DNA from 2 places in the Glutamicibacter mishrai genome. Region 1 is predicted to be linked to the other one. Evidence: riboswitches for the same ligand, from Rfam matches in the RefSeq annotation. Region 1 holds a riboswitch; the other holds the start of a gene.
What was found. A riboswitch is a leader RNA that binds a small molecule or an ion and turns the genes downstream of it on or off. The one in region 1 is predicted to bind S-adenosylmethionine.
Positions count from the first base shown of each region.

Region 2: linked by a shared signal. The riboswitch ahead of D3791_RS11340 (hypothetical protein) and the one ahead of D3791_RS07430 (substrate-binding domain-containing protein) in region 1 are both predicted to bind S-adenosylmethionine.

Region 1 is NZ_CP032549.1:1,564,044-1,571,984, reverse strand. It holds gene D3791_RS07440 (GntP family permease) at 63-1,424, shown strand; gene D3791_RS07435 (SdpI family protein) at 1,507-1,869, opposite strand; SAM riboswitch class I at 2,138-2,228, shown strand; gene D3791_RS07430 (substrate-binding domain-containing protein) at 2,297-3,337, shown strand; gene D3791_RS07425 (sugar ABC transporter ATP-binding protein) at 3,321-4,859, shown strand; gene D3791_RS07420 (ABC transporter permease) at 4,856-5,857, shown strand; gene D3791_RS07415 (ABC transporter permease) at 5,854-6,957, shown strand; gene D3791_RS07410 (LLM class flavin-dependent oxidoreductase) at 6,957-7,941, shown strand, end outside.
Region 2 is NZ_CP032549.1:2,388,659-2,399,859, forward strand. It holds gene D3791_RS11330 (LOG family protein) at 1-768, shown strand, start outside; gene D3791_RS11335 (VIT1/CCC1 transporter family protein) at 783-1,886, opposite strand; gene D3791_RS11340 (hypothetical protein) at 1,942-2,208, opposite strand; SAM riboswitch class IV at 2,222-2,334, opposite strand; gene D3791_RS11345 (DinB family protein) at 2,408-2,992, opposite strand; gene D3791_RS11350 (helix-turn-helix domain-containing protein) at 3,168-3,731, shown strand; gene D3791_RS11355 (hypothetical protein) at 3,828-4,253, shown strand; gene speB (agmatinase) at 4,470-5,456, shown strand; gene D3791_RS11365 (thiamine pyrophosphate-binding protein) at 5,456-7,099, shown strand; gene D3791_RS11370 (hypothetical protein) at 7,194-7,406, opposite strand; gene D3791_RS11375 (inositol monophosphatase family protein) at 7,468-8,343, opposite strand; gene D3791_RS11380 (GntR family transcriptional regulator) at 8,408-9,127, shown strand; gene D3791_RS11385 (CaiB/BaiF CoA transferase family protein) at 9,250-10,413, shown strand; gene D3791_RS11390 (acyl-CoA dehydrogenase family protein) at 10,410-11,201, shown strand, end outside.

The DNA.
Region 1 (7,941 bases):
CAAAGCTTGAGCCGTTTTGCCGGAGAGTACACCGCAGACCGTGGCAAAGGAGCCAACCAACCGTGTACGAGCTAATTGTTCTGTTGATCCTCGTGATCGCCATTGTGCTGGTGACAGCGCGCTGGAAAATCAGCCCCTTCCTCGCGCTGATCGGCGCCGCCATACTTGCCGCATTCGCCTACAAGATCCCCTTGGCCGAAGTGGCCAGCACCGTCACCACGGCGTTCGGCAACACCATGGGCAATATCGGCCTGGTGATCCTTTTCGGGACGATGATCGGCATCATCCTGGAACGTTCGGGCGCCGCCATTTCGATGGCCGACGCGCTGATCAAGGTGCTGGGCACCAGATTCCCGAATCTGACGTTGACGATCATCGGCTACATCGTCTCCATTCCGGTCTTCTGCGACTCGGGCTACGTGGTGCTCAACTCGCTGCGCAAGGCCATCACGCTGCGCACCGGGGTATCGGCGCTGGCGACCTCGGTGGCGCTGATGACCGGCCTGTACGCCACCCACACCATGGTTCCTCCGACTCCCGGGCCGCTGGCCGCCGCCGAGAGCATCGGCATCGCCGATAACCTCGGGCTGATCATCGCCGTGGGCCTGCCGGTCGCTGCCATCTCCGCGCTGGCCGGCCTGGCCTACGCCAGCAGGTTCAACAAGTCCCAGTGGACGCCGATGGCTTCGGACGACGAGAACGATCTGGCCGACCTGGACTACGAGCAGCTGCGTGCAAGCTTCGGCAAATTGCCGCATCCGGTCTTGGCGTTCCTGCCGATCCTGGTGCCGCTGGTTTTGATCTGTGCCGCGTCCATCGCCAAATTGCCATCACAGCCTCTGGGCGAGGGCACGCTGGTTGAGGTCCTGTCGTTCATCGGCACCCCGGTGATCGCACTGATCTTCGGCCTGCTCTCGGCCACGCCGCTGCTGAGCGGGGACAAGAAGCTCTCCGACTTCAATGACCAGATGAACGAGGCAGTGCGTACCGCCGCACCGATCCTGCTGATCACCGGCGCTGGGGCGGCCTTCGGCGCCGTGCTGGCCTCCTCCAAGCTGACCGAATTCCTCTCAGGTTCCTTGAGCGGCCTGGGCCTGGGGCTGGCCGTGCCATTCTTGATTGCCGCCGCGTTGAAGTCGGCGCAGGGCTCGTCCACGGTGTCGATGGTGACCACCTCCGCGCTGGTTGCTCCGATGCTTGGATCGCTGGGGCTGGATTCCGAGCTGGGAATGGTGCTGAGCGTGTTGGCGGTCGGCGCCGGTGCGATGGTTGTTTCGCATGCGAACGACTCATACTTCTGGGTGGTCTCGCAGCTCAGCCGGATTCCGGTGATCACCGCGTACAAGACCCTCAGTGTTGCCACGGCGATCCAGGGTACTGCGGCGTTTGCCACCGTCTGGATCCTCGGGGCGGTCCTGCTCTAGGGGGCCTGTCGGGCAATTCTTATCAGCGCCGCGCCATCAACGAACGCTTCATTGATGGCGCGGTGTTCTCTTTAACTGGCGTTCAAGCGGAGAGCTCTTTGGCGACCTTGTTCCCCTTGGAAGCGGCAACCAGCATCATGGTGACGCCTAGGGCAAAGCCGATAGCGGTTACGGTAAAAGCTACGGTGAAATTCTGCATGAAACAGAAGATTGCCGAGGCGATCAAAAACAGCCAGCCAGTTATGCCAAAGATCTGAAGGATTGGCGCAGCTTCACGGTGCGCTGCCAGCCAGGCTTCATCGCTGGCCAGGGTGTGACGGGTCTTCACGCCAACGCTGTTGTTGCGCGGTATGCGCCCTTGGGCTCCCATGCGAGCCAGTATGCCCGCGGTGAGTGTGAGTACTAGCAACCCGAACATCAGGCTCAATGTGCTGGTTAGGTCCACGCGCGTGTCCTATCGATTAGTGTCTTTAGATTCAGTCTATATGATTTTGATATTTTTCTAGACCCAAGCCATACGGGACTTATCCGGTTCAAACAACAGGAACACTGCGAACCAGAGAACGTAATATGCGGACATATGACGCGCTTTTCAAGCGTCCAATGGGCTTCAAGCCGTCGAAAACCCCGGATTTGTGAAGAGATCTGACGCAGTGTTCCCTCCCATGACGCTGTAATAGCCACCTTGGCGGATCGATGTTTGACTCGAATGACACCCATCCAGAGCGGCTGAGAGACCTGGCTCCGCGACGCCGCAGCAAGTCTGCATCCTGCAGATAGTGCTAAAGCCAGGTTCGATGGAGCTCCCGGGTCGAGAAGCAAGGACTTCTGTTCGGGATCCCTCGGTTCTATCTGTCTAAGAGAGGGACGGCATGACTCGCACTCGCCCGAACATCCTGAAGCTTATGGTTGTTGCCCTGGCGGCAACCACGCTGCTCGCGGGTTGCTCGTTGAAGGAACCCCGCCCGGAAGTCGCTCCGGTCGCGGCGCAAAGCAGCAACCCGCAAGCCGAGCAGAAGCTCGAGAACGTTCCTACGCTTGAAGGCAAAAAGGTCGGCATCGCGGCCAAGGATATCCTGCACGACTACTCGCGTGTGGTCTACCAGCAGATCCAGGAACGCATCAAGGAACTCGGCGGCGAGGTCGTCGCTACCCAGGCCGAAGCCAAGGATGAGAAGCACGTTTCCGACGTGGAAAACCTGATTACCCAGTCGCCGGACGCCATCGTGGTGATCCTGGGTGATGCGCAGACGCTCACACCTGCCCTGGCCAAGGTGGACGCCACCGGGATCCCGCTGTTCACCATCGACTTCCAGAGCGAATACTCGAAGAACAACGTCACCAGCGACAACTGGAATGTCGGCACCACGCTGGCCCGCACCATGGCAGAAGACCTGCACGGCAAGGGCAAGATCCTGGTCTTCAATGGCTTCCCCGGCGTGACGCCGTGCCGAATTCGCTACAACAGCCTGAACCTGGTGCTCGAAGACTACCCGAATATCGAGAAGATCACCCCTGAACTCCAGGACAAGTACGAGGGCACCATCGAGGATGCCAAGAACCAGATCCAGGATCAGCTGCGCAGGCTGCCCGAGGGCGAAGTCGACGCGATCTGGTCGTGCTGGGACATGCCGCTGATCGGAGCGGCGCAGGCCATCGACCCCACCGATAATGACATCAAGCTCTATGGCGTCGACGCGGAACCCGGAGCCTTGGATCTGATCGCGGACCCGCAGAGCTCCTACCAGTTCACTGTCGCCCAGCCCACCAAGCAGATTGCGGCTACCTCGGCCACCAACATCGCCCTGTTCCTCGATGGGCAAACCGACAAGGTTCCGAGCACCAGCTATGCTGAGCCGATTTTTGTCGACAAGGACAACGTGAATCAGGTGCGCAATGACAACGGCATCTAATGCATTGCTGAGCATGGCCGGGATCAACAAATCCTTCGGAGCCGTGAAGGTGCTCGACGATGTCCACCTGCAGCTCCGGGCCGGCGAAGTCCTGGGCTTAGTCGGCGAAAACGGTGCCGGCAAGTCCACGCTGATCAAGATCCTCACCGGCCTGTACACCCTGGATACCGGCCAGATCGAACTGGCTGGCAACGCGGTGCAGATCCGCCGCCCCGCGGACGCGGAAGCTCTAGGCATCGAGGTAATCCACCAGGACCGCCATCTGGCCGGACGCCTGACCGTAGCCGAGCAGCTGTATCTGGGCACGAGCAAGAGCCGCGGGCTCTGGCGCCATGAGCGCACCGTGCAAGAGTCGGCCCGAGCCGACATCCTGCGCACCACCGGCCAAGAGCTGGATGCCTCGGCCTTCGTTGACGAGCTGAGCGTTGCCCAGCAGCAGCTGATCCAGATAGCCCGCGCCGTGCTGGCAGAGCCCAAGGTGCTGATCCTCGATGAGCCGACCGCGCCGCTGGCCAATGATGAGGTTGAACAGCTCTTCGATACGATCCGGCATCTGCGTGATCGCTCAGTGGGCATCATCTTCATCTCCCACTATCTGCAGGAACTGCAGCAGATTACCGACCGGATTACCGTGCTGCGCAATGGCAAGAATGCCGGCGACGCCAGTTTTGCCGCCGGTGACAGCATCGAGGATGTCATTGGCCTGATGCTGGGAAACCAGGTCAACGAGTTCTCGCATCAGAAGCGCGAGGCACCCGCACAGCAGGGGGAGCCTGCCCTTGAGCTCTCGAACCTGTCGGTCGCCGGGAAGCTGAGCGACATCAATCTTTCGGTGGCGCCCGGGGAAATCGTGGCTGTGACCGGCCTGGTGGGATCGGGGATCGAGGTGCTCGCCGATGCGGTGACCGGGAACCAACCACACGCCGGAACCGCGCTATTGCATGGCCACCCGGTGAAATCCGCCGCGGACTTCGCCGCCCGCGCCGGCGCCTACGTCCCCTCGAACCGGCATCAGGATGGCATCTTCCTGCGCAATACCGTGCGCGAGAATATCGCTGCCGCGAGCCTGCGCAAACTCGGCCGCCGGCTGGGACTGCTCGACGCGCGCAAGGAGCGCGCGGCAGCCAGCGAACTGGTGCAGCGCCTGGACATCCGCCCGGCTGATCCCGAAGCCGTGGCTTCGGGCCTCTCCGGCGGCAACCAGCAGAAAGCCGTCCTGGCCCGCTGGCTGGCCAAGGGATCCGATGTGCTGGTGCTGGACCAGCCCACCTCGGGTGTGGACGTGGGAAGCCGTGCGCATATCTACGCGCAGATCAACCAGCTGGTCGACGACGGCGCGGCCGCATTGATGGTCAGCGTTGATCTGGAAGAAGTAGCGGGGCTGGCCGATCGAGTGCTGGTCCTCTATCGGGGCCGGATCATCGCCGAGCTGTCCTCCGCCGAAGTGACCACCGAACGAATCTTGCAATTGGCCTCCAGCGGCCAAGGAACCGGAACACCACGAGAAGAGGTGAACGCATGAGCACCGCCATTGCCACCGTCAACGACGCACCGGCGCGCAGCGCACGCGGCAAGAAGCCGAGCCTGGCCGCCTGGATCGGCTATGCCGGCATCACCGCGGTACTGCTGCTCTTCGTTTTCGGCTCGCCATTTTTCCTGACGGCATCGAATATCGCCACCATCTTGACCCAGGCTTCGGTCTTCGGCATTGCCGGGGTGGGCCTCGCGATCGTGATCATCGCTGGCGGCGATGATGTCCTGAACGGCGGCATCGACCTGTCCACCGGCGCGGTGGCAGGACTCTCCGGCACCGTGACCGCGCTGGCTGCCGCCACCGGCACTCCGGGGTTGCTTGCGGTGCTCTACGGAGTGCTGGTGGCTACCGCGATCGGCGTGATCAACGGGATCTCGGTGACCCTGGGCCTGCGCCCGCTGCTGGCAACCTTGGCCACCATGGGCGTGGCCGCTTCGCTGGAACTGGTCTTCAGTCAGAACCTGAAGATCGCCGTGTCCGGCGGCTTCTTCGAGGCTGCCCGGGGCAGTGTTTTCCTCGGGATCCCGCTGGCGGCCTGGCTGCTGATCATCATCGGGGCCGCCGGCTGGTGGGTTTATGGCAAGACCAGCTGGGGTGTGAATTCCTATGCTGTCGGCCAGAACCCTACCGCCGCCCAGGTGGCCGGGCTGGATCCCCGCAAATACCGGCTGGCCAGCTATGTGCTCAGTTCGGCCTTGGCGGGCCTGGCTGGGACGCTCTTGGTGGCAAGGCTCTCGGCTGCGGTTCCCGGCATCGGAACGCAGATCCTGCTGGACATCATCCTGGTGGCCTATATGTCCATGATCTTCTCCCGCCGGCGACTGGTCAGCGTTGTCGGCACCGTACTGGCCGCAGTGTTCGTCGCCGCCCTGGATAACGGGCTGACCCTGCTCGGCGTTGCCAGCCAGTGGGTGGGCGCAGCCAAGGGCCTGCTGATCTTGCTGGTTCTGGCCAGCGTGACCCTGCGCGGAAGGAAGAACCGATGAGTACCGCTCAAACTCTTGCCGCGCCCTCGGCGCCGACCCCTGAATCCCCAACCACCGGAAGCGCCAAAAAGCGCGGCTCCTTCCAGGCATCGCGGTTGGTGGCTCCTGGAACCCTGGCCCTGATCCTCATGGTGTTCTCGGTGCTCAGCCCGGTGTTCTTCACGGCGGGAAACCTCGTGGGAATCCTGGGGCAGGTAGCGCTCCTGGCGTTGGTTGCCATTGGCCTGACCCTGGTGGTGCGGGCCGGCGGCATTGACCTGTCGATTGGCGTGGCCCTCGACTTGGGTGCCTTGGCCAGCGCCTGGCTGATCCACGACGGGTATCGTGCGTGGGTGGCTGTGGCCGGTGGATTGCTTTTCGCCCTGGTCGTGGGGCTGGTGAATGCGCTGTTGATCGTGGTTCTGCGGATCCCTGCCTTTCTGGCCACCTTGAGTGTCTGGTTTGTCGGCACCAGCGTGCAGCAGCTGCTGACCAGCGGCGGCGCGCCGATCTACCTTTCAGCGCCACTGGTGCCCGATGGTTTTGCCGTGATCGGGCGCGGCTACTTCCTGGACATCGATGCCGCCATCATCAACGCGGTATCCATTGCCGTGGTAGTGGCTCTGCTTCTTGGCATCACCCGTTATGGGCGCAAGCTGACCATGGCCGGCGAACAGCCCAGCGCGGCGAAGATCTCGGGCCTGCGGATCAATACGCTGATTGCCAGCGCGTACCTGCTGTGCGCGGTCATCGCCGGATTCGCCGGAGTGGTGCTGGCCGCACGCTCCAACGGCTATGTTCCGGGCAGCGGCCAGGCCTACCTGATGGATGCCATCGGAGCGGTCTTCATCGGGGCAACCATCAGCCGCTACGGACGGGTGTCCGTGGGCGGAACGCTGATCGGCGTGGTGATCTTCGGCCTGCTGGATAACGGGCTGAACCTGATCGGCCTGTCCTTCTTCTGGCAGGACCTGGCTCGCGGCCTGGTGCTGCTGGCGATCCTGCTCGCCGCCGTGGTGCTCGGGCAGTCCAAGGGCCAATCGGCAACCGGCATTTTCGCGCTACTGCGCACGGCAAAGCGCCAAGCACTGACCACCACCGCAAAGGGAAGAAGCAACTAATGAGCAAGCGCATCCACCTGAACGCCTTTGACATGACCTGCGTCAGCCATCAAAGCCCGGGGCTCTGGCGGCATCCGCAGAATAGGGCCGATGAGTACAACACCCTTGAATACTGGGTTGATCTGGCCAAGACCCTGGAGCGCGGTGGATTCGACGCTTTGTTCCTCGCCGATGTGCTGGGCATCTATGACGTGTACCAGAACTCCAGCGGGCCAGCGCTGCTCGACGCCGACCAGGTGCCGCTGAATGATCCGTTCATGCAGGTTTCCGCCATGGCCGCGGCCACGAAAAATCTCGGCTTCGCGGTGACCAGCGCGCTGACCTACGAACAGCCCTACGCGTTGGCCCGGAAGTTCTCCTCGCTGGATCACCTCACCCGCGGGCGCATCGGATGGAATGTGGTGACCAGCTACCTGGAGTCGGCGGCCCGCAACCTGGGCATGACCCGGCAGCTGGATCACGATGCCCGCTATGACATCGCCGATGAATTCATGGACGTGGTTTACAAGCTCTGGGAAGGATCCTGGGAGGAAGGCGCGGTGCTCAAGGACCGCGAACGCGGTGTCTACACCGACCCTTCCAAGGTGCACCCGATCAACCACCACGGCGAGTACTTCGACGTGCCCGGCATCCACCTCTCTGAGCCCTCCATCCAGCGCACCCCGGCGATCTTCCAAGCCGGTGCCTCCTCCCGCGGCCGGCGCTTCGGCGCCCAGCACGCAGAAGGCATCTTCCTGAACTCGATCAACACCGCGGTCACCCGTCGACAGACCGACGCGATCCGCGATGAATTCGAACTGGTCGGCAGGCCCCGGGATGCGGCCAAGATCTACGCGCTGATGACTACCGTGGTGGCCGACTCCGATGCCCAAGCCGAGAAGCTCTACCGTGAATACCAGTCCTACGCTTCACGCGAGGGCGCCATGACCTTCTACGGCGGCTGGTCGGGCTTGGACCTGAGCCAGTACGCGCCGGATGAGGAAC
Region 2 (11,201 bases), 830 kb from region 1:
GATGATGCGATGGCAAGGACGCTGCACGATCATCACATCGGGCAGGCCCTCGTCTCGGAAGTGTACGAGGGCGCTTTCAAGGATTCCCCGTTGATCGGGGTGATGGGTGGCCACGCCATGGGGCGCGGGACGCCCGAATACGAACGCACCGTGGAACTCGGGCAACTCATTACGCGGGCCGGTTACGCCGTCGCCACCGGCGGGGGACCGGGAGCCATGGAAGCGGCCAATGCCGGTGCGTGGCTGGCGGACTACGATCCCAAGGACGTCCAGGGGGCCCTGAAGATGCTGGCTGCCGAACCTGATGCCATTCATCAGCGCACCGGGTGGGCCCGCACCGCGCTCGCCGTCAAGGAACGTTTCCCCAGCTCCCGGCAATCCCTGGGTGTGCCCACCTGGTTCTATGGCCATGAGCCGCCGAATCTTTTCGCCACGAGAATCGCGAAGTTCTTCACCAACTCCATCCGGGAAGCAATCCTCCTGGAGCAGTCCAATGGCGGGCTGATCGTCCTGCCCGGGGCCGCCGGAACAGTCCAGGAGATCTTCCAGGATGCCTGCGAAAACTACTACGCCACCGGGGCCAGAGTGGTTCCCATGGTTCTGCTGGGGCGCGAATACTGGACCAAGACCATGCCGGCCTGGCCTCTGCTCAAAGCGCTCGCCGCGCAGCGGGTCATGGAAGACCGGATTGCCCTGGTGGACACGGCCGCCGAGGCGATGGAATTCATCGACTCAATGAGCACCTTGCGCCGGCGCACGCGCTGGTAACGGACATCGGCCGGTCAGGCGACCTGCACGTCGAAAAGCAGGCCCAAGCAATAGGTCACTGCGGCGGCGCCCCAGCCGATGGCCAGCTGGCGCAGGCCGCGCTTGAGCGGCGAAGCGCCTGAGAGCAAGCCGACGATGGCGCCGGTGATCATCAGGGCGATGCCAACCAAGACCACGGAGATGGCGACCGCGGTCAATCCGCCCAGTCCGAAGATGTAGGGCAGGATCGGAATCACGGCGCCGGAAGCGAAAAGGCAGAATGAGGTAGCCGCGGCGCCGGTTGCCGAGCCGAGCTCCTCATGTTCGCTTTCCAATTCCTCCGCGCGTACCTCGGGGTTCAAGGAGAAGGACGGGTTGCAGTCGCAGGTGAACAGTCCCATGCGTTCGGCGACACGGTGCTCGGCATCTTCATCGTTCATGCCGCGGGCCTTGTAGATCAGCACTAGTTCGTTGGAGTCCAGATCGAGGTCGGGCGCAGCGGTCAGCGTGACCTGCGTGGGGCGCGAGGCGGTGAGCAGTTCACGCTGGGAACGCACGGAGACGAACTCGCCGGCGGCCATGGATAGCGCACCTGCCAATAGGCCGGCGATGCCGGAGAAGAGCACGAAGGTCGAGGAAACCCCGGTGGCCCCAATGCCCATGATCAGCGCCAGGTTGGAGACCAAACCGTCGTTGGCGCCAAAAACCGCGGCACGGAAGTTGCCGGAGAGCTGGGCGCGTCCCGCGGTGGCCAGTGCGCGGACTACTTCTTCGTGGACCTGTTCGTCCGCGGCCATCTGCGCGGTCGCGTCCTTGTCGTTGCGGTACGGCGAATTGCTTTCGGAACGTTGCGCCATGGCCAGGACGAAGACCGAGCCGAAGTTGCGTGCCAGGAAACGCAGGATGATGCGGCGCAATGAAGGGCGCACCGGCTTGGCATGTTCGCCGAGCTTGGTTCGCCAGTGTTCTTCGTGGCGGGCTTCGGCTTCGGCCAGTCCCAGCAGGATCTGCTTTTCCTGCCCGGTTTTCTTCTGGGCGAGGGTGCGGTAGATGGCGCCTTCGGCGACTTCATCGGCCAGATACTTTCGCCAGCGCTGGATCTGGGCGCGGGTAGGTTTGGTTGCTGACTGGTTCGACATCACGAAAACAGCTCTCTTGGCAGATCGAATTCCTTGGAGAAATCCGGTGAATAGGTCAGCTACCTACTTTAGTGGCCGGTTCCAGGGTTGGGAATTTGGCAAGGCTAAAAGCAACGGTGCGCCCCTGTGGCCTGCCGGCGGCGGCAACGGACAATCGCAGCTCGCAGGCCTCGGGGATGAAGATCGGGCGGCGCGCGCACCGGGCAAGGAGAAATTCCAGGCGTAGCGGATCGCTGACGTAGCAGATGTGCCATTGGCCGTGGACGGTGAATTGCACTTGGCCGGTCTGGCGGTCGACGATGGGCAGGACGGAATATGCCATGTGATGCGCTCTCGCTGGGTTCTTGCCCGGGCACAACGTGTGAACGGACCGCTTCTTCATCCGAACCACCCATGAATCTGGGGTTGGTGCACGGCAAGTCGGAGCTTGATGCCGTGTCTCGTGAAGCAACACCAGTGATGCTACCCGCCTGTGCTACGCGCAATGAAGAGTTGTTCCGTAATATGACCTGGCCTTCGGGCTACTGCTGGCCTCCACCGTCGGCCAGGCGGTTGATGGACTCGAATTGCTCGGCCCACTGCGCAGCGGAGTAGTCCGGGAGGTTGGGTGCTTCTGGGCGTAGTCCGGTGAATCCATCGAGCTGTTCGCGCACGATATCAAGGTGGCCGGCGTGCCGGGAGGTCTCGGCGATCATATGCACCATGAGTTGTTCCAGCGTGGTGTGCCGGCGCCGGCTCCACCAGGGCACCTCGACCGGCGCATCGAGCGGCAGCGGCTTGATCCCGGCGTCGGAGAACAGGATCGAGTCTTGATACAGGCCGATGATCTCGCCCGCGCTCAAGTGCGCTGGCGGCAGGAAGTCGGCCTGCGGATCCTCGGCATCCAGCAGGTTCTGGATGTAGGGGTCCTCCACGCTTCGGCCGAGGCACTGCGCGAAATACCCGTATTCGGTGGTGGCCAGATGATGGACGACACCAAGGATGTGCGTTCCGGTGGCGGTCAGTGGTTTGCGGGCCAGCCGGTCGCTTAGCCCCTGGGCTTTGTAGATGACGGCTTGGCGCGCGTCGCTGAGGTATTCGAGCAAAAGCTCTTTGCTGTGGTCCATGCTCAGAGTCTAATCAGCGAGCGGGACATCGAAGTGTGAAGTGTGTGAGACGCGGCATATTTGCAGGACTGGCGCTATGCTCTGTTTACTATTGGTAAACTTGCCGCGACAGGCCACTATGGCCGCCAAGATGGCCGCTGGTGTGCCGAAACAAACGACGCGATGGAGCTGACGAATGAAAACCCTGCCCGTGGAATCAAGCGGAGCCGCGATCAATATTGGTTCGCGGTTGCGTGGGGTTCGTCAGCGGCAGCGGATGACCATCGACCAGGTAGCCGAGCTTTCCGGGCTGACCAAAGGGTTCCTCTCGCGCGTGGAACGGGATCTCACCAGCCCTTCGGTATCAACGCTGCTGAAGTTGTGCGAAGTGCTCGGCATCGAGGTGGGCACCTTGTTCGAGGTGCCCGAGACTATGCTGGTGCGCTTGGAAGATGCGCCTCGGGTCTCCCTGGGTGGCGAGGGGATCACCGAGCAGCTGGTGACGCCGCGCAGTGAAAAGCGCGTGCAGATGATCCGTGCCGAAGTCGCTCCCAAGGGGGTCGGCGAGGCCGAGCTGTACTCCGTGGACTGCGAATTGGAAGTGCTCCACGTGATCTCCGGGAAGTTCACCCTGGTCCTGCCCGAGCAGCGCGTTGAGCTCCAAGCGGGGGACACCATGACTTTCCCGGGGCGCGAACCGCATAGCTGGGAGAACGAGTCTGATGATGTTGCCTTGGTGACGTGGACCTTGATCCTCTGATCCGTGGTGCCGCTATTCGGCGTGATGCCGTTCAGCGCGTATTCTAAAAAGGTGTGCTCGGCGTACGCACACCATGCGGTGATTGATAGGAGTGGCGTGGGTACTAGCGAGGTAACTGGCACGCGGGGCCAGCTGCGCTGCATCAGCTGGTGGGCCTCATTGCTTGTCGGCATTCTTGCCGGCACGACGCTGACCTGGATCCGCACGCAACGCAATTTCTTTTTCATCGGCGCGGTGATCATTGCCGTGGTGATTGTGGCTCTGGGGCTGCGGACCATCCGGCGCCGCGCTCGCTTCCCGCAGATGGCCCAAGCTCATGTTTCCTGGTCCTATGCCTTCTGGGCGGTCATTCTGCTGATCCTGGTCGGGCCAATCCAGCTGGTTTACGTCGCCGATGACTTCTCGGAGCTGATGCTGAAGTCGCTGGTTCTTTCCGCCGGCTTCACCCTCGGGATCCATGAGATCGATCGCTCGCTGGTCAATGCCAGCAAGAAGAACTATCACGCAACGCCGGCAGCCTAGGTGGCCGCTGCAGCGAAAACAGAACCCGGATGACAGATGCCGTGACCCCTGAGGGTCACGGCATCTGTGGCATTAAGCGGCTTTGCGCGTCATAGTCCCAGATTCGGTGGCTTGAGCCTTGACGTGACCTCGCCAACAAAATAGCATAATAGGAAACTGAAGTTTCATATTAGGCAACTATGGCAGTTGCCCGATGAGTGCCAGGAGGGCAAGAACATGAAAGAAGTCCGCATCGAGGAAAACGGCAATCTGGGGCCGATCAACGCTGCAATGATTCCTCGCTACGCAGGCGCTGGAACCTACGCCCGCCTGCCACGCCTGGACCAGGTGCAGAACGCCGACATCAAGATCATCGGCGTCCCTTTTGACACCGGTGTTTCCTACCGTCCCGGCGCCCGCTTCGGCGCCAACCACGTGCGCGAATCCTCGCGATTGATCCGCCCATACAACCCGGCCACCGACACCTCGCCCTTCGCGCAGAGCCAGGTCGTTGACGCCGGCGACCTCGCAGTGAACCCGTTCAACATCAACGAGGCCATCGAAACCATCCAGGACGAAGCCCTGGAACTGACCGCTGATGGCTCGAGCCTGGTCACCATCGGCGGCGACCACACCATCGCATTGCCGCTGCTGCGCGCCGCCTCCCAGCGCGCCGGCGCACCGGTGGCCATGCTGCACTTCGACGCGCACCTGGATACCTGGGACACCTACTTCGGCGCCGAATACACCCATGGCACCCCCTTCCGCCGAGCCGTGGAAGAAGGCATCCTGGACACCGAAGCCATCTGCCACGTCGGCACCCGCGGCCCGCTCTACGGCAAGAAGGACCTGGAAGATGACAAGCGTTTCGGCTTCGGCATCGTGACCAGCTCGGACGTGTACTACCAGGGCGTGCGCGAAATCGTCGACAAGCTGCGCGACCGTATCGGCAACCGCCCGCTGTACATCTCGGTGGACATCGACGTGCTGGATCCAGCCCACGCACCGGGCACCGGCACCCCGGAAGCCGGCGGCATCACCAGCCGCGAACTGCTCGAAATCCTGCGCGGCCTGCGCGGGTTGAACATCGTGGGCGCCGACATTGTCGAGGTCTCCCCGGCCTACGACCACGCGGAACTCACCGGCGTGGCCGCCAGCCACGTCACCTACGACCTGATCAGCCTGATCAGCGACTTCCGTTCCACCCAGGGGCTGAACAAGTAATGAGCGAACAGCCTCAACGCAATGGCGGCGACCTGGTCATCGAGACCCTCACCGCGCTGGGCGCCAAAACGGTGTTCGGCATCCCCGGACAGCACGCCTTGGGGCTGTTCGACGCGCTGTCACGTTCCAACCTGGAATTCGTCTCCTCGCGGGTGGAAAACAACTCGGCCTTCGCCGCCGACGGCTACTCCCGCGCCACCGGCGAGGTCGGCGTGCTCTTCCTGTCCACCGGCCCCGGGGCGCTGACCTCGCTGGCCGGATTGCAGGAAGCCTACGCCACCGGCGTGCCGATGGTCGTTGTGGCCAGCCAGATTCCCCTGGATGGACTGGGTGCCCGCCGCAAGGGCATGCTGCACCAGCTTGATGACCAGAAGGCTTCGGCCGCGAACGTCACCAAGTTCCAGCAGACCGTGCACCACGCTTCGGGCATCCCTTCGGCGATCCAGGACGCCTGGGCCCGAGCCATCACCGTGCCCATGGGCCCGGTCTGGGTCGAGGTGCCACAGGATGTGCTGCTGGCCCAGGTCATGGTCCCGCCGGTGCAGGACGCGTTGGCTGAAGCCTACGAGCACCCGCCGCGCGAGGAACTGATCCGCGAAGCGGTCAACTGGCTCTCCGATGCCCAGCGCCCGGCCATTATCGCCGGCGGCGGCGTGCGCCGCGCCGGCGCGCAGGCCGAACTGCTGGCAGTGGCCGAAACCTTGCAGGCTCCGGTGCTCTGCAGCCCCGGCGGCAATGGGGCTTTCCCCTGGAACCATGAACTGTCCCTGCAGTCCTGGGTCGAGGACCGCCATGCCACCGAGGCCATGGAAGATGCCGACGTGCTGCTGGTCATCGGCTCGGCGCTGGGCGAAGTGACCAGCAACTACTTCACCCTGGAGCCGCGCGGCAAGATGATCCAGATCGACGCGGAACCGCGAGTGCTGGAGTCCAACACCCCGGCCCTGGGCATCCGCGCCGATGCCCGCGAAGCGCTGAAATTCCTCGATCGGGATCTGCGCGCCGCCGGGTTCACCTCGCAGGCCAACTGGCACGGCCAGAGCCCAGCGGGCATCGTCGCCCAGACCCTGGAGAAGATCCAGGCGCGCCTGGACCAGCAGGACCTGGCCAAGGAACGCAAGTTCATGGCCGATATCCGTGCGGCCGTTCCGGCCCAGATGCAGACCTTCTGGGATATGACGATCGCGGCCTACTGGGGCTGGAGCTGCTGGGATGCCAAGGACGGGCAGTTCCACTCGGCGCAGGGCGCCGGCGGGCTCGGCTTCGGATTCCCTTCGGCCATTGGCGGGGCCATCGGCACCGGCCAACGCGTGCTGGCAGTCAGCGGCGACGGATCCTCGATGTATTCGATTGCCGAGCTGGCTACCGCCAAGCAGCATCAGGCCCCGGTGACCTGGCTGATCGTTGACGATGGCGGATACGGCATCCTGCGCGAATACATGGAGGGCGCTTTCGGCAAGGCGACGGCCACCGAGCTGGCGCGTCCGGACTTCGTGGCGCTGGCCCAGTCCTTCGGCGTTCCGGCCCGCGAGGTGGAAGTCGAGCAGATCGGCGAAGCGCTCGCCGAAGCGCTGGCCGAGCAGGGCCCGAACGTCATCGTGGTCAAGACCCTGCTTAAGATGTTCGCTCCGACGCACCTGTAAAGGGCCGGGCGATAGCGGGCAGGAATATGGTGGCCTCGGACCGTCGGCAATTGCTGACGTCCGGGGCCACAGCCTTATCGAATGCCAACAGCGCCTAGTGCGTGAAGTGGTACACCACGCCGAAAAGCACTGTGGAAATGCCCATGCAAATACCGATGAGCAGTGGCTCCCAGTCCAGGGACTGGGCTGCCAACATCACTGCGAAGGCACCGAAGAGAACTATCGCTCCGATTCCTCCCAGGATCACTCCTCCGCCTCCATGGTGCCGCACGGCGGAGTGTGCGGTCCGGTGGAATAGTGGTTCCATGCCGCCATGATACGACCGAATTGCTGCTGAACCGAGGGATCGGGGCGGAATCCGGATATTGTCAGATTTCTTGGGTCCCGCCGCCGGTGCGCAGCTCGTGGATTTGCCGGGCGGCGCTGTCCAGCGAGGGGTAATCGGCGCCCGGGCCCTGGGCGATGAAGCCGGGGCATTCATGATCCGCCAATTGGCTGTTCCCGTAGGAAAGGCCGCGGAAGCTGCCGTGGGCCATGCGCACCAGATGCGCTCCGGCGGCCACATCCCAGACCTTGGTATCAAAGCCGATCGTGGCATCACACCACCCGGCAGCCACATGGGCCAAGGCCAGCGCGGCGCTGACCTTTCGCCGGACGGTGGCGAAGTCCTCGATCCACTGCCCGAAGAGCTGCAGGGCCAAGTCACCGTCCTGTTTGAGGGACTCCGCGCCGGGATAGTCGGTCATCAGGTTGGCCCGGGACTGTTCGGGGCGGGATTGCGGGTGCAGGAGAACATCGTTGAGCAGTGCCCGCTGCAGGTTCGCGGTGAATTCGTCTCCGGAGATCGGGTCGATGATCACCGCGGCCACCAGATGGCCATCGATCGCGGCGGCAATGGAAATGCAGAAGAAGGCGACGCCGTGCACGAAGTTGCTGGTCCCGTCGATCGGGTCGACAATCCACTGCACCGCGCCGGGGGCTGCTTGTCCTTGCTGGGTGGAGATCTTTTCCTCGCCCAGGACCCATGAATCCGGGACCGAGGCGAGCAGGGATTCGGTGATGATCTGCTGGCTGCGGCGGTCGATGTCCGTGACCAGGTCATGGGTGTTGGTCTTGTGCTCGGCATTCACCGGCGTGCGGAAGGTCGAGCGCAGCAGTTGCGCTGCACTGCGCGCCGCGGCCAAGGCGGCCAGGCGCAGTTCTTCGGCGCGGGGATTGTCGCAGTTCGCCAGTTGCTCATTCACCGTGCCAGCTTATCGCGTGGCCGCCAACCTGGCCCGCGCGCTGAAGCAGGATAAGCTTCTGCACATGAGTAGCATGCAACCGATAGTGCCCAAGGCCTCGCTGACCGAACAGGTCACCATGATGATCAGGGCAGCCATCGTGGCGGGGGAGATGGCACCGGGGCAGCACTACTCGGCGATCGGCATTTCCGAAAAGCTGGGGGTCTCGCGCACTCCGGTGCGCGAAGCGCTGCAGCTGCTGGAAAAAGAAGGCATCGTGACCGTGGCCAAGAACCGCGGTGTCCGGGTCAACCAGATTTCCTTGGAAGACATTGTCGAGGTCTTCCAGCTGCGCCTGGCGATTGAACCGCCGGCGGCCGCCTGCGGTGTCATCAATGCCAGCGATGCCGACCGGGCCCGATTAGCCCAGCTGCATGAGCAGATGCTGCAGGTGGGGCAAAGCGGCGACGGACGTGCGACCTTGGATGCCGACAAGGAATTCCACCTCTACCTGCTGGGGCTGGCCAGCAACAAGAAACTCGACGGCGTGGTGGGCCAGTTGCGCAATCTGGTGCTCGCCCATGGGCAGACCACGGTGCCCTATGCGCGAAGCAGCCAAGAGCTGGCGGGGGACCGTGAAGAAATCATGGCGGCGATCCTCGCCAAGGATGCCCCGGCCGCGGCCCAGGCGGTGCGCGGGCACATCCTGCGGACCGCCCAGATGCTGGTCCTCTCGATTTGTTCGCGGACCGAAGGGCTGGAGCCCGAGCCGTTCCTGGAGCGGCTTGAGGACCTGATTTCCTAGCACTGGTTTCCCAGCGCCTTCCGGCAACTTTCCACGATCTCTTGCCATAGGTGAGTTGCGCAACATAGAGTAGCATGCAACATGTAACTAGAGTCAGCAGTGAATCACAAAGGGGTGAAAAGATGGGCCAGCCGCTCGACGGAATCAAGGTCGTTGACCTCTCGCGCATCCTGGCCGGGCCGCTGTGCACCATGACCCTGGCCGACTTCGGGGCACACGTGCTGAAGGTCGAAAGCCAAGCAGGGGATGAAACCCGCGGCTGGGTTCCACCGGTCAATGCCCAAGGCGTCAGCACCTACTACTGGGCAGTGAATCGCAATAAGCAGGCGGTCGTTGCCGACTTCGCCAATGCTGAACACCGGGCAAGGCTCCTGGAGCTGATCCGGGAGGCTGATGTCCTCGTGGAAAACTTCCGTCCCGGCGTCTTGGCGAAATTCGGGCTGGACTACAGCAGCCTGATCGAGCTGAACCCGCGCCTGGTTTATTGTTCGATTTCAGGATTCGGCGAACAGCACGGCGCGTCCTTGCCCGGCTTTGACCTGCTCGTCCAGGCAGTGGGCGGGCTGATGAGCATTACCGGGGAACCAGAAGGAACGCCAAGCAAAGCCGGGGTGGCGCTGGTAGACGTGCTCGCCGCGCAAAATGCCGTCGCCGGAATCCTGCTGGCGCTGCGTGAAAGAGAGCACAGCGGCGACGGGCAGCGCGTGAGCATCAACCTGCTCTCCTCGGTGCTGGCGGGAATGACCAACCAGACCAGCAGCACGCTGGCGACCGGAAAAACGCCGGCGCGCATGGGCAACGCCCACCCGAGCATCGCCCCGTACGAAACCTTCAAAGCCAGCGACGGGGTGGTGGCCATCGCCGTGGGAAATGACCGCCAATTCGCGGCACTCTGCCGCCAACTGGGGGACGCCGCGCTCGCCGAAGACCCCCGCTTCATCACCAACGCGGACCGCGTGGCCCACCGAGCGGAACTGAAAACACTCATCGAAGCGGCCACCGCGCAGCGAAGCGCCAGCAGCTGGGCGAGCAGCCTCATGGAGGCCGGAGTGCCCGCAGGAAAGGTGAACTCCATCGCCGAAGCCATCGACTTCGCCCGGGAACTGGGTTTGGATCCCGTGGCGGTCATCGAAGACCCAGCGACCGGGGAAACCACGACCCACGTCGCAAGCCCCATCGGGCTATCGCGCACCGCGGCCCAATACCGGAGCATCCCGCCGAAGCACGGTGCGGATCAAGAGCTTTTCGACCAGCAAACGACAGCAACCACCAAGGAGCGAGAATGACCACCACCGAGCACGTCCTCGACCCGGCAGATCTCATCAATTTCGATTCCCTGCTCAGCAGCGAAGAACTTGCCCTGCGCGATACGGTGCGCGGCTTCGTCAAGGAGCACATCAAGCCGAATATCGCCCAGTGGTACAACGATGCGGTGTTCCCGCTGGACATCGTTCCGGAAATGGCGAAGCTGGGCCTACTGGGAATGCATCTGAACGGCTACGGCTGCGGTGGCCGATCAGCCGTTGAATACGGCATCGCCGGTGCGGAATTGGAAGCAGGCGACTCGGGGCTGCGCACCTTCGTCTCCGTGCAGGGCTCCCTGGCCATGAGCGCCATCCATAAGCACGGCTCGGAAGAGCAGAAACAGGAATGGCTGCCGAAAATGGCAGCCGGAGAAGCCATCGGCTGCTTCGGCCTGACCGAGCCAACCGCCGGATCCGACCCGTCAAGCATGAAAACCTTTGCCCGCCGCGATGGCGGCGACTGGGTGATCAACGGATCCAAGCGGTGGATCGGCCTGGCAAATGTGGCACAGGTAGCGGTCATCTGGGCGCAGACCGACGACGGGATCCGCGGCTTTGTCGTGCCAACGGACACTCCCGGCTTTACCGCGACCCCCATCGAGCAGAAGCTGTCCATGCGCGCTTCGATCCAGTGCGAAATCGACCTGGTCGATGTCCGACTTCCAAGCACTGCGGTGCTGCCCAACGTCAAAGGACTCAAGGGGCCGTTCTCATGCCTGAACGAGGCGCGCTACGGCATTCTCTGGGGATCGATGGGCGCAGCCCGGGAC